Regions from separate parts of the Terriglobus sp. ADX1 genome, predicted to be linked through region 1. Evidence: riboswitches for the same ligand, from Rfam matches in the RefSeq annotation. Region 1 holds a riboswitch; the other holds the start of a gene.
What was found. Region 1 has a riboswitch for cobalamin ahead of metE (5-methyltetrahydropteroyltriglutamate--homocysteine S-methyltransferase). Riboswitches for the same ligand answer to the same signal wherever they lie in the genome.
Positions count from the first base shown of each region.

Region 2: it holds a riboswitch for cobalamin, as region 1 does, so the genes downstream of both, JAO32_RS05665 (TonB-dependent receptor) here and metE (5-methyltetrahydropteroyltriglutamate--homocysteine S-methyltransferase) in region 1, are expected to answer to the same signal.

Region 1 is NZ_JAEDXV010000006.1:158,629-163,962, reverse strand. It holds gene metE (5-methyltetrahydropteroyltriglutamate--homocysteine S-methyltransferase) at 1-1,443, opposite strand, end outside; gene JAO32_RS06210 (hypothetical protein) at 1,480-1,617, shown strand; cobalamin riboswitch at 1,592-1,735, opposite strand; gene JAO32_RS06205 (DUF6454 family protein) at 1,724-2,518, shown strand; gene JAO32_RS06200 (DNA polymerase III subunit) at 2,522-3,640, opposite strand; gene JAO32_RS06195 (sensor domain-containing phosphodiesterase) at 3,816-5,334, shown strand, end outside.
Region 2 is NZ_JAEDXV010000006.1:30,993-36,326, forward strand. It holds gene JAO32_RS05650 (ABC transporter ATP-binding protein) at 1-210, opposite strand, end outside; gene hemW (radical SAM family heme chaperone HemW) at 291-1,493, shown strand; gene JAO32_RS05660 (threonine aldolase family protein) at 1,523-2,569, shown strand; cobalamin riboswitch at 2,609-2,850, shown strand; gene JAO32_RS05665 (TonB-dependent receptor) at 2,888-5,332, shown strand.

The sequences.
Region 1 (5,334 bases):
CACGTCCAGGCCTATCTCTTCCTGCTGGCGGATGCAGTGCTCCGTGGCTTCGCGAAGGAATGCCTCGTACGCTTCTGCTGATTCGTGGCCATGCTTGAATGCAGCGCGATGCTTACGCACCTCTGCCGTCTGCGGGAAGGAGCCGATGGTGGTAGTGGGGAAGAGCGGCAACCCAAGTTCAGCGCGCTGCTTCGTCGTGCGCTCGCTGTAAGGCGACTTGCGTGCAAAGTCCGATTCCAGCAATGCTGCAAGCTTCGAACGCACTTCCTGATTCGTGGAGGATTCCGCCGCTGCACGATCGGCAATCGCAGCTACATTCGCCGTGAATGCTTCTTCGTCAGAAGAAGCAAGCGCCGCGATCTCTGCGAGTTTCTCTTCTGCGAAACGCAGCCAGCTTTTGACGCGCACTGGCAGCTTGGTTTCGCTTCGCAAATCATGCGGTACGTGCAGCAACGAGCACGACGGGGCAAAAATAACGCGCTCTGCTCCCAGCTTGGCAATAGCCTTTGAGAGAAACTCGCGCGCAACGGCAAAATCTGTTAGCCAGATGTTGCGGCCTTCCACCACACCGAGACTCAGAATCTGCTCCGGTGCGAGCACAGCAAGAACCTCGTCAAACTGTTGTGGCGCACGAACTAGATCAATATGGATGCCTGCGGTGCGTGCTTCAACAGCGAGTGGCAGATTGTTGCCGAGACGATCGAAGTAGGTAGTCAATACCAGCTTGATTGGAACCTTCTTCAGTTCCGCATACGCGGTGCGGAAAAACTCTGCTGCGCCTTGGGGGAGATCAGTAGCGAGGATCGGTTCGTCGATCTGAACCCACTCAATGTTCTGCTGTTCCAGTGCCTGAAGAACAGACTTGTAAGCAGCCACGACCTTATCTGCGAGCGTGAAGGGATCAAAGCCATCTACGCCCTTGCCGAGGAGAAGCAGGGTCAGAGGTCCGATGAGGACAGGGCGAGGCTCGATGCCGAGTGCACGCGCCTCTGCAATTTCATTCAGCAGCTTCGTTGTGTCGACTGTGAAGGGAAGTTCGGCGCTCCATTCGGGTACCAGGTAGTGGTAGTTCGTATCGAACCACTTGGTCATCTCCATGGCGGTTTGTTCTTTGCTGTTACGGGCCATGCTGAAGTAGCGTTCCAGCGTGACCTTGCCGTTGCCAAAGCGCTCGGGCGTAGCGCCAATCAGAACCAACGTGTCCAGCACCTGGTCATAAAGCGAGAAATCGTTAGCTGGAATGAAGTCGATGCCCGCAGACTGCTGGAGCTTCCAATGCTCCGCACGAAGAGTTGCAGCGGTTTCCAGAAGTTCGGCTTCGGTGCGCTTGCCCGTCCAGAATCCCTCCAGAGCAAACTTCAGTTCGCGCTGCCGTCCCATGCGCGGGAAGCCGAGGTTTGCTGTCTTCAGCTTGGGAAGTGTTGTAAGTGCCTGTGTTGCCATTTTCGGTTCTCTCCTAAGTACCTGAGGGAACCACCCATGCGCAGGCATGCAACAACGCGCGTAAACGCACGAAAGCAGGCAGTGGTCACCGTTCCAATCCACGAGAGCGGTAGCCTCAAGCGCACCCACGGTCAGCGTTTCAACGCTTCCATGGTGGTGGCGGCAGGCCGGTAGTCGGACTTGGGGAAATAACGATTTCCCATCACCGTTGCGGGACAGCGCCGGATTCACACCAGCTTCCCCGTTTAACAAGCTGTCCGAAGACAGCCTGACCTGCACGATGACAGTTTACCGAATCGCTTATGCTGATCGCATGATGTTGCGAGTAATGATGATGGTTCTTGGCTTGTCGCTTCCAGTTGCCGCGCAAGTGCAGGGCATTGAGCATGCGCGGATGGCAGACGTGCAGGTGCTGCAGGGCACGGTGTTTCATGTGCAGGGCATCGATCTGGATAAGGAACACATCTGGGTAACATCTGTAGATTCCAATACGCACATAGGCTATCTGCATCAGTTCAACCGGAAGACAGGCGTGTTTGAGCGGCAGGTGGATGTTACCGATGGCGAGCGCTATCACCCTGGCGGATTTTCCATCAGCGGCGATTCCATCTGGGTTCCTGTGGCGGAGTACAAACCAAACAGCAGCGCGACATTACTCGAACTGGATAAGAAAACGCTGAAGGTCAAACGCAAGATCTCCGTTGCGGATCACATCGGTTGTGTTGCGGTCACAAAAGACTCGCTCATTGCAGGCAACTGGGGTAGTCGCAAGTTGTATGTCCTTGGCATGGATGGCAAAGTGATTCGCGTGATCGATACGCCATCGCAGAACCAATATCAGGACATCAAGTTTGTAAACGGGATGCTGGTGGGCGGTGGCAATCTGACGAAGACTACCGGCGCGCTCGACTGGTACGAATGGCCGTCGATGAAGCCTGTGCGTTCCCTTGCATCAGGAACGACGGATCGTGGTCGTCTTTACAGCGCGGAAGGCATGACACTCAAAGGCAATGACCTGTACCTGTTGCCAGAGGACGGTCCCACGCGGGTCTTTCACTTTGTCATCGACAAATAATACTTAGCGGCGACCGCTGGACATGGATTCTGCGAAAGCATCCAGTGACAACGAACGTAACAAATTGCGACGCATGCCGCTGATGACCTGATCCATGCCGCGCAAAGCGTTCTCCAACCATTCGAAGGTGACAGAGTCGGAAAGCGTGTCGAGATCGCGCCGCATATCCACGTTCCGGATGCGGTCCGGTACGCCACTGCGTAGGAGCAACAGGTCTTCGAGAAGTCCTGCCAGTGCGGCCAGCATGGCTTGTGTCTTCTGCTGTCCATCCGCGCCAGCACGATACGTTTCCGTGGTCTTGAACAGGTCCGTGTGGTCCGCATCAAGCACGGCAGAGCGCAACAGAATCATGGCGTCACCGCGCGCTGTTAGATAACTTTCAAGATCAAAGCTCAGAGCTTTGCCTGCTGCACCCTGCGCCAGACGCGCAATCAAAGCGCGTTGTGCTGGCTTTACCTCGGGCTTTCGTGTGGCAAGCAGTTCTTCAATCTCTGCGGCGGACAACGCCCCAAGACGAACCGGCGCGCAGCGGCTGCGGATGGTGGGTAGCAGTTCGCCCGGATGCTCCGCCATGAGAATAATGTGTGCGTAAGCAGGCGGTTCCTCCAGCACCTTTAGAAGACTGTTTGCCGCCTCTTTCATGAAAGCGGCAGAAGGGAACAGATAAACGCGGCTCTTTGCCTCGCCCGGCAAGGAATAGATGCTGTGAATCAGTGTGCGCACCTGTCCGAGCTTGACCAGAAGCTGCGGCGGGTCAGGCGGAAGAATGAGCACATCTGGGTGCGTTTGAATCAGGACACGCGTTTCTTTCTTGTCTGTCTCGCGAAGCTCTTCTCGCGCGGCTACGGCAGCATCCACCATCGCAGGCAGGTCCATTGCCTCTGCAATGCGCGTACAGTTGCGGCAATGTCCACAAAAGTCGGCGAGGTCGCCGTCGGCATGGGCTTCACGCGGCTGATTTTCGCAAAGCAGCGACATCGTTAGCAGCAACGAAAGAGTGTACTTACCGCTGCCTGCGGGGCCACTCAGCAGGATGGAAGACGGCAGCCGTCCTGAGGCAATGGCCCGGCGAAGATGCACCACCGTAGCGGCGTTGCCCACGAAATCAGAAAAGCGAAACATCCCTTCCAGCATACGGCGTAACGAAGATTTCGTTTCGAACAGAAGCTGTTGTTACATTTCGGTGGCGGCGGAACGTCATGGCATACGCGGGCTTGTTTCCTGTGCTATACATACCAAGTCTGTCCTGTTGATTCCGCGAAGTACGCGTTTCGTAAGGTGCAGGAGGCTGTCCACAATGGCTTCAACAGATGGGTGGGTTCCAGCGCCGCTTCCTTACAACGAAGCCGAGCGCCTTCGCGTTCTTAAAAGTTACTGCGTCCTGGATAGTGAGCCGGAACCGGGTTTCGATCACTTAACGCAGTTAGCGGCGGAACTCTTCCGGGTGCCGATCGTATTGATCTCGCTGATTGACGAGCAACGCCAGTTTTTCAAATCTGCCATCGGGATCAACTTCCGCGAGAGTCCGCGCGACACATCGTTTTGCGCCTATTCGATTCTGGGAAACGAACCGCTGGTGGTTCTAGATGCGCAGGAGAACGAATGCTTCCGAACCAATCCTTTTGTGACGGGAGAGCCGAATATCCGGTTTTATGCAGGAGCGCCTCTCATTGGACGCGACGGCATGATGTTAGGCGGGTTCTCCATCATCGACCAGAAACCGCGCAGCGAATTTTCAGAGCGTGACCTTGCATGCCTGAAACAATTCGCCGCTTTGACGGTTCTCACCATGGAGCATCGCCTTTACCCGGAACGGCTATCGCGCATAGGCGATGAGATTGTGCAGGCGAACGAACGCTTCAAGCTCGCAACACAAGCCACAACAGAAGGTATCTGGGACTGGGATTGCGTCCGCGATTCCTTGTATCTTTCGGGCCGTATCCGGTCCATGGTGGGAGAAGAAGCTACGGATTGCTACGTGGGCATTGACGATTGGATGGGAAGAATTCATCCCGCCGATAAGCCGCGCGTCAACACGCTTGCCGATATGCGCGCCAGCCGCGAGCTTTCGTTCTACAACGAATATCGCGTTAGCCACGCGGATGGTCGCTGGCGGTGGATTGCGAACCGCGGCATTGCTGTCAGAAACAGCGCGGGGGAACCTGTGCGTTTGGTAGGCGCGATGGTGGACATCACCGAGCGCAAGACCGTGGATGTGCTCACCGGTTTATCCACCAGAACCTATCTTCTGGAACATCTGGAAGGGTTAATGGATGCCGACACACACGCAGAAGAAAATTTTGCGGTCTATGTGATCAACCTTGATTCGTTCAAGTTATTAAACAGCGGTCTTGGCCGTGCGGCCGGAGACAACGTGCTGCGAGAGATTGGACTGCGACTTTCCAAGTTGGCATCGGTACACCCGGACAGCGTTGCGGCGCGTCTCTCCGCAGATGAATTTGCCGTTGTGCTGGGCGGAAAACACGACGAGCAGGAGGCGCTTCGCGTTGCCGAGGAACTCAGCACATTACTCGGAAGCTCCATCGCCCTGGATGACAAAAGAATTTCGCTCTCTGTAAGTATTGGACTTGCGACGTGTTCTCACCCCTGCGAAAGTGCGGCTGATCTGCTGCAATGCGCGGAGATTGCATTGGGTGAGGCGAAATTGCAGGGCGGTGGTAACTGGTTCCTCTTTGCTGAAACCATGCGCCACGGTATGCTTCGCCAGATCGAACTTTCTTCCGCGCTTCAAAAAGCCATTTCCAATGAAGAGTTGGAGGTCTATTACCAACCCAAGCTCCATCTGCCTTCGCGCA
Region 2 (5,334 bases), 130 kb from region 1:
TGTCGCTACGAGGACAAGATATGGGCCGACGACATCCGCGCCTGCTTTGAGCAGGATAGAGGCAAAGCTGAGGCCAGCATGGCCCGCGTAAGGGCGCATGTAGGTCAGCAGACGCTTCATCAGGCGGCTGTCATACGCTTTGCCCAGCACCTCTTCGTCGTGTGTGGACTTTGCCGCGGTTTTCGGCTTCTCTTTGCTTTTCTTGGCCATGCGCTTGTCTGATTGTAGATGTCTTTGTGGCACGCTTCGGCTCACGATTTTTACAGCACATACATGGGAAAATAGAAACGATGCACCCCCACGACGCCACGCTCGGCCTGTATGTGTCTGTGCCGTTCTGCCGGCAGAAGTGTACTTTCTGTAACTTCGCCTCGGACGCGTTTCCCCCGGCGCGGATGGCGGCTTATGTCGAACGGCTTGCAGCGGAAATTGAAGCGTCGCGTGAATTTGCCGCGCAACATCAGCTCACCATCCCGCAGCGGGTGAATTCCGTATTTCTGGGTGGCGGAACGCCTTCGCTGCTGGAACCGGAGCAGATGGCGCGAGTCTTTGCAGCACTGCGCGCGGCCTATCCCATGGAGCAGGACGCGGAGATTACCGTAGAGGCGGCTCCGGGGCAGATTTCAGATGAGCTGCTGGATGTGCTGCTGCAGAGCGGCGTGAACCGTGTTTCGTTGGGCGTGCAGAGTTTTGTCGATGCGGAATCGCGTGCCGTGGGACGCGTGCATACGGGTGACGCTTGCCTTGCGGAGTTGAAGCGTTTGCGTGCCGCGGGGATTCGCAACCTGAATGTGGATCTGATTGCAGGATTACCGCACCAGACGGTTGAGTCTTGGTCGCATTCCTTGCAGACGGCGATTGGCTCTGATGTGGAGCATGTGTCGGTCTACATGCTGGAAGTGGATGAGGACTCGCGGCTGGGGCGTGAACTGATTGGCCCCGGTGTTCGCTATGGAGCGCATGCTGCACCGACGGATTCGCTGGTGACGGATTTGTATGCTCAGGCTTGCGAAACATTTGATGCCGCAGGGCTGGCGCAGTATGAGATCTCGAACTTTGCGCGTCCAGGCTATGAGTCGCGGCATAACCTGAGGTACTGGAAGCGTGATGCGTATTTCGGCTTCGGGCTGGATGCGCATTCCATGCTGCGCTCACAAGCGGATGGACGCGCCTCGCGCTTTGCCAACGGCGATGAACTCGATCCCTACATTGCAGGCAACGAAGCCGTTGAAGTGGAACACATCGACATGCTGGGCGAGTGGGAAGAGAGTATCTTCCTGGGACTGCGGTTGGTGGAAGGCGTTTCCATTGCGGAGCTACGGGAATCGTTTCCTGCCGCTTGGCTGGATGCTTTTGTAGAGCGTGTGCAGAGCCTGCAGTGCGATGAACTGATGCGGTTGGAAGATGGCCGCACCATGCTGACCCAGCAGGGACGCATCGTGTCATCGAGCATCTTCGGCGAATTGCTGGCGGATGAGCCAGCCGTGGCATGAGTGCTCCCAAAAGATTAGGAGAAGTAACGATGGAAGTAATTGACCTGCGCAGCGACACCGTGACCAAGCCTACGCCGGAGATGCGTGCGGCTATGGCATCTGCCGAAGTGGGCGATGACGTGTACAGCGAAGACCCGACGGTGAATCGCCTGGAAGAGCGCGCTGCAGAGGTCTTTGGCATGGAAGCGGCGATTTTTGTCCCTACCGGATCGATGGGGAACCAGATTGCTCTGCGTCTGCACACAGAGCCGGGAAGGGAAGTCGTCTGCGAATCGCGTGCGCATGTGCTGGATTGGGAGATGGGCATGGCTGCAATGTTCAGCGGATGCCAGCTTCGTACAGTGCAGGGGCAGCGCGGCATTCTTCGCTGGAAGGATATTGAGCCGGCGCTTGCCACAACGGGTTTGTATTACAAGGCGCAGACAGGCCTGATCTGGGTAGAGAACACGCACAACATGGCAGGTGGATCGGTCACACCGCTTGCGGTGATGCGCGAGCTTCGCGATGGTGCGCATGGTCGCGGATTGCCGATTCATTTGGATGGTGCGCGTGTTTTTAATGCCGCCACCGCGTTGAAGACAGATGTAGCCACACTCACCGCAGGCTACGACTCCGTGAACTTCTGCTTGTCGAAAGGACTGTGCGCACCGGTGGGATCGCTGCTGGTGAGCTCACGCAAGAACATCGACAAGGCGAGGCGCATTCGCAAGGCGCTGGGTGGTGGCATGCGTCAGGCTGGCGTGCTGGCCGCGGCTGGATTGATTGCGCTGGATGTGATGTCAAAGCGGCTGGATGACGACCACGCCAATGCAAAGCTGCTGGCACAGCAGATCGCGGGAGTCGAAGGTATCTCTGTCGATCCCGCGGAAGTGGAGACAAACATTGTCATCTTCCGCACGGAGTTTGACGCGCCTGCTTATGTCGCTTTGCTGAAAGAGCGTGGTGTGCTGGCCAGCGCGATTAATGGAAATACAGTTCGTTTTGTTACGCATCATGATGTAAGCGGTGAACAATGCGCGCGTGCTGGCGAGATTGCCGTAGAGGTTGCTGCTCAGATGCTTCTTAAAACCGCATAAAACACGGCGTTTACGCGGTACACTGGCAATACACGTTTTGGTGCAATTCTAAAGAGGGATTGCTTTCTTCAACACAAGCGCAGCGGAATGCATTGGGAAGCGCGGTGAGAATCCGCCACTGCCCCGCAACTGTAAGCGCGCATCTTCGGAAATGCTTTTCGGAGACATATTCTTTCGTGACACGGCTATCACTGCGTAAGTGGGAAGACGGCATGTGCGAGATACGAAAGCAATGTGCGATGCGCGTAAGTCAGGAGACCGATTCCACTGCTGGTTGTAAGCCATGCTCCCGCGGGGGAAGCAGAGGAGAATTCTGATATGTATCGCATCGCTCAGAAGCGACGCGCGGCCGCGCAATTGTGCGCAGTTGCTGTGTGCGCCTTTACTGCATCGGTTGCACACGCTGTTGTTGTCCGCGGCGTCGTCCGCGATCCGCTGGGACGTCCTATCACCGTTGCACATGTGCGACTGGTCAAAGGGACGCAGGTGGTGGCATCCACTGTCACGCAGCCAGATGGTTCTTTTGAAATTCGCTCCACGGAAGATGGTCGCTTCCTCTTGATTGCGGATGCGCCAACATTCTCTCCGCAGGTGAGCGATACGTTTTATGGGCGGCAATGGGACCTGGTGCAGAAAAATCTGCAACTGTCGATCAGCTCCATCAAGCAGGACATTACCGTAACTGCGACAGGCGAACCGACGCCCGTGCAGCAGACCAGCGCCAGCGTGTCGTTGATCGACCCTCAGGCTTTGAGCACGCGTGCTGGCGTGGTGAATGAGCTTCGTCTGCAGCCCGGTGTAGCGATGGTGCAGACCGGGCAGTATGGCGGAGTAACGTCAATGTTTGTGCGTGGCGCAAACTCTGATGCAAACAAAGTGCTGATTGACGATGTGCCTGCGAACGATGTGGGTGGTGTGTTTGATTACGGCACGGTATCGTCTACTGCGCTTTCCACGATCGAGACACATCGCGGGCCCGACAGCATTCTGTACGGAACCGATGCACGCGCCGGCGTGGTTCGTTTTGAAACGCCGCATGGAGCCACATTGAAGCCCGTGCTGACGTACTCCGGCGATGCGGGCAATCTGCACACGTGGCGTAATGAGGGCACTCTCTCCGGTACGTATGGCAAGGCCGATTACTTCGGCGCTTTCTCGCGCTTTGATAGCTCCAATGCTTTGCCGAATGATCGTTATCACGCTGCAACCGCTGCGGCGAACCTAGGGTACAGCTTCAGCGCGAATACAAGCGTTCGCGGCACCGTGCGTAATTCAGTGAGTGCTGTGGGGATTCCGGGTGCATGGGACTTCCAGGGGCTTGCGCAGAACGGTAAGCAAGCCGATCAGGATACGTACTTCAGCGGTGTGCTGGATGACACACGCGGCAACGGTTGGCACAACACGCTCCGCTACATTGGCGCACGGAAGCGTGAGCAGTCTCGTTACTTTGCCGCTGTAGGCACGCCGGATGGCTACGGCGAATATTTTGGCAACACGGTGACGATTCGCGGTGCCAACGGAACGAAGGCCACAGGTCAGGTCATCGTTGGTTATGACCCATTTCCTACTTACTACGAGATGGTGAACAATCGCGATGGGCTGGACTATCGCACCAGCTATAGCTTCAATCGCCATTTAACCTTGCTGGGCGGCTTCCGATTCCAGGATGAGCGCGGTGCGTATCGCTATCCGCTGTATGGCGAAAACGACCAGGTGGGTCGCAGCAATTACGACTACACGCTGGAACTGCATGGTGATGCGTGGCATCGGTTGTTTTATACCGTTGGTGGAGCGATCCAGCGTAACTCACTGTATGGAACCGAGGGCCAGCCCCAGATCGGGCTTTCGTACTACGCTCTGCAACCGGGACGCGGATGGTTTCATGGCACACGTCTTCGCTTCCAGTTTGCGAAGGGTGTGCAGGAACCAAGTCTGAATGCGCAGCTTTCATCGCTCTATCAGAAGCTGATTGCGATTGGAGATCCCGCGGATATTACGAAGTTCAACGTAAGTCCGATCGGCGCGCAGCGCAGCCGCGTGTATGAGGGCGGAGTGGATCAGAATATTTATTCTGACCGCGCCATTCTGCATGTGACTTATTTTCATTCCTCGTACGGACGCGGAACGGAAGGCGTTCCAGTGACATTGTTCAACGCGTATTTCCACCAGAACCTGCCGGTGGCGTTGGGTAGCTTCTATCTCAATTCGCTGGATACGCGTTCTGTAGGCGTGGAGTCGTGGTTTGAGTACCAGGTTACGAATCACCTCTTCCTGCGTGCTGGATATACGTATCAGGATTCACTGGTGAAGCAGTCGTTCTCCAGCGATGCACTGGCGGCGTTGGGTGGCTCCACGACGATTAACCCGAACTATCCCGGCATTCCCATTGGGCAGTATTCGCCGCTGGTCGGACAGCGTCCGTTCCGTCGTCCGCCGCAGACAGGCTTCTTCCTGGCTCAGTACACGACAGCAAAGTGGTCAGCGGCTGTGAAGGGCGCGGTTGCTTCGCGGGCGGATGATTCCACCTTTATCGATGCCTATTCCAACTCGTCGTTCGATAATTCCATGCTGCTTCCCAACCGGAATCTTGATCCCGGATTTACGAAGTTGGATGCGAACTTCACGTACCAGGTGAGGCCATCGGTAGCGGTGTTTTCGCAGTTGGACAATCTGCTCAATAACCAACATATGGGGCCAATCGGCTATCCATCGTTGCCGTTTACCTTCCGTGCAGGGTTGAAGCTACGTTTCCCGCACGAGTAATC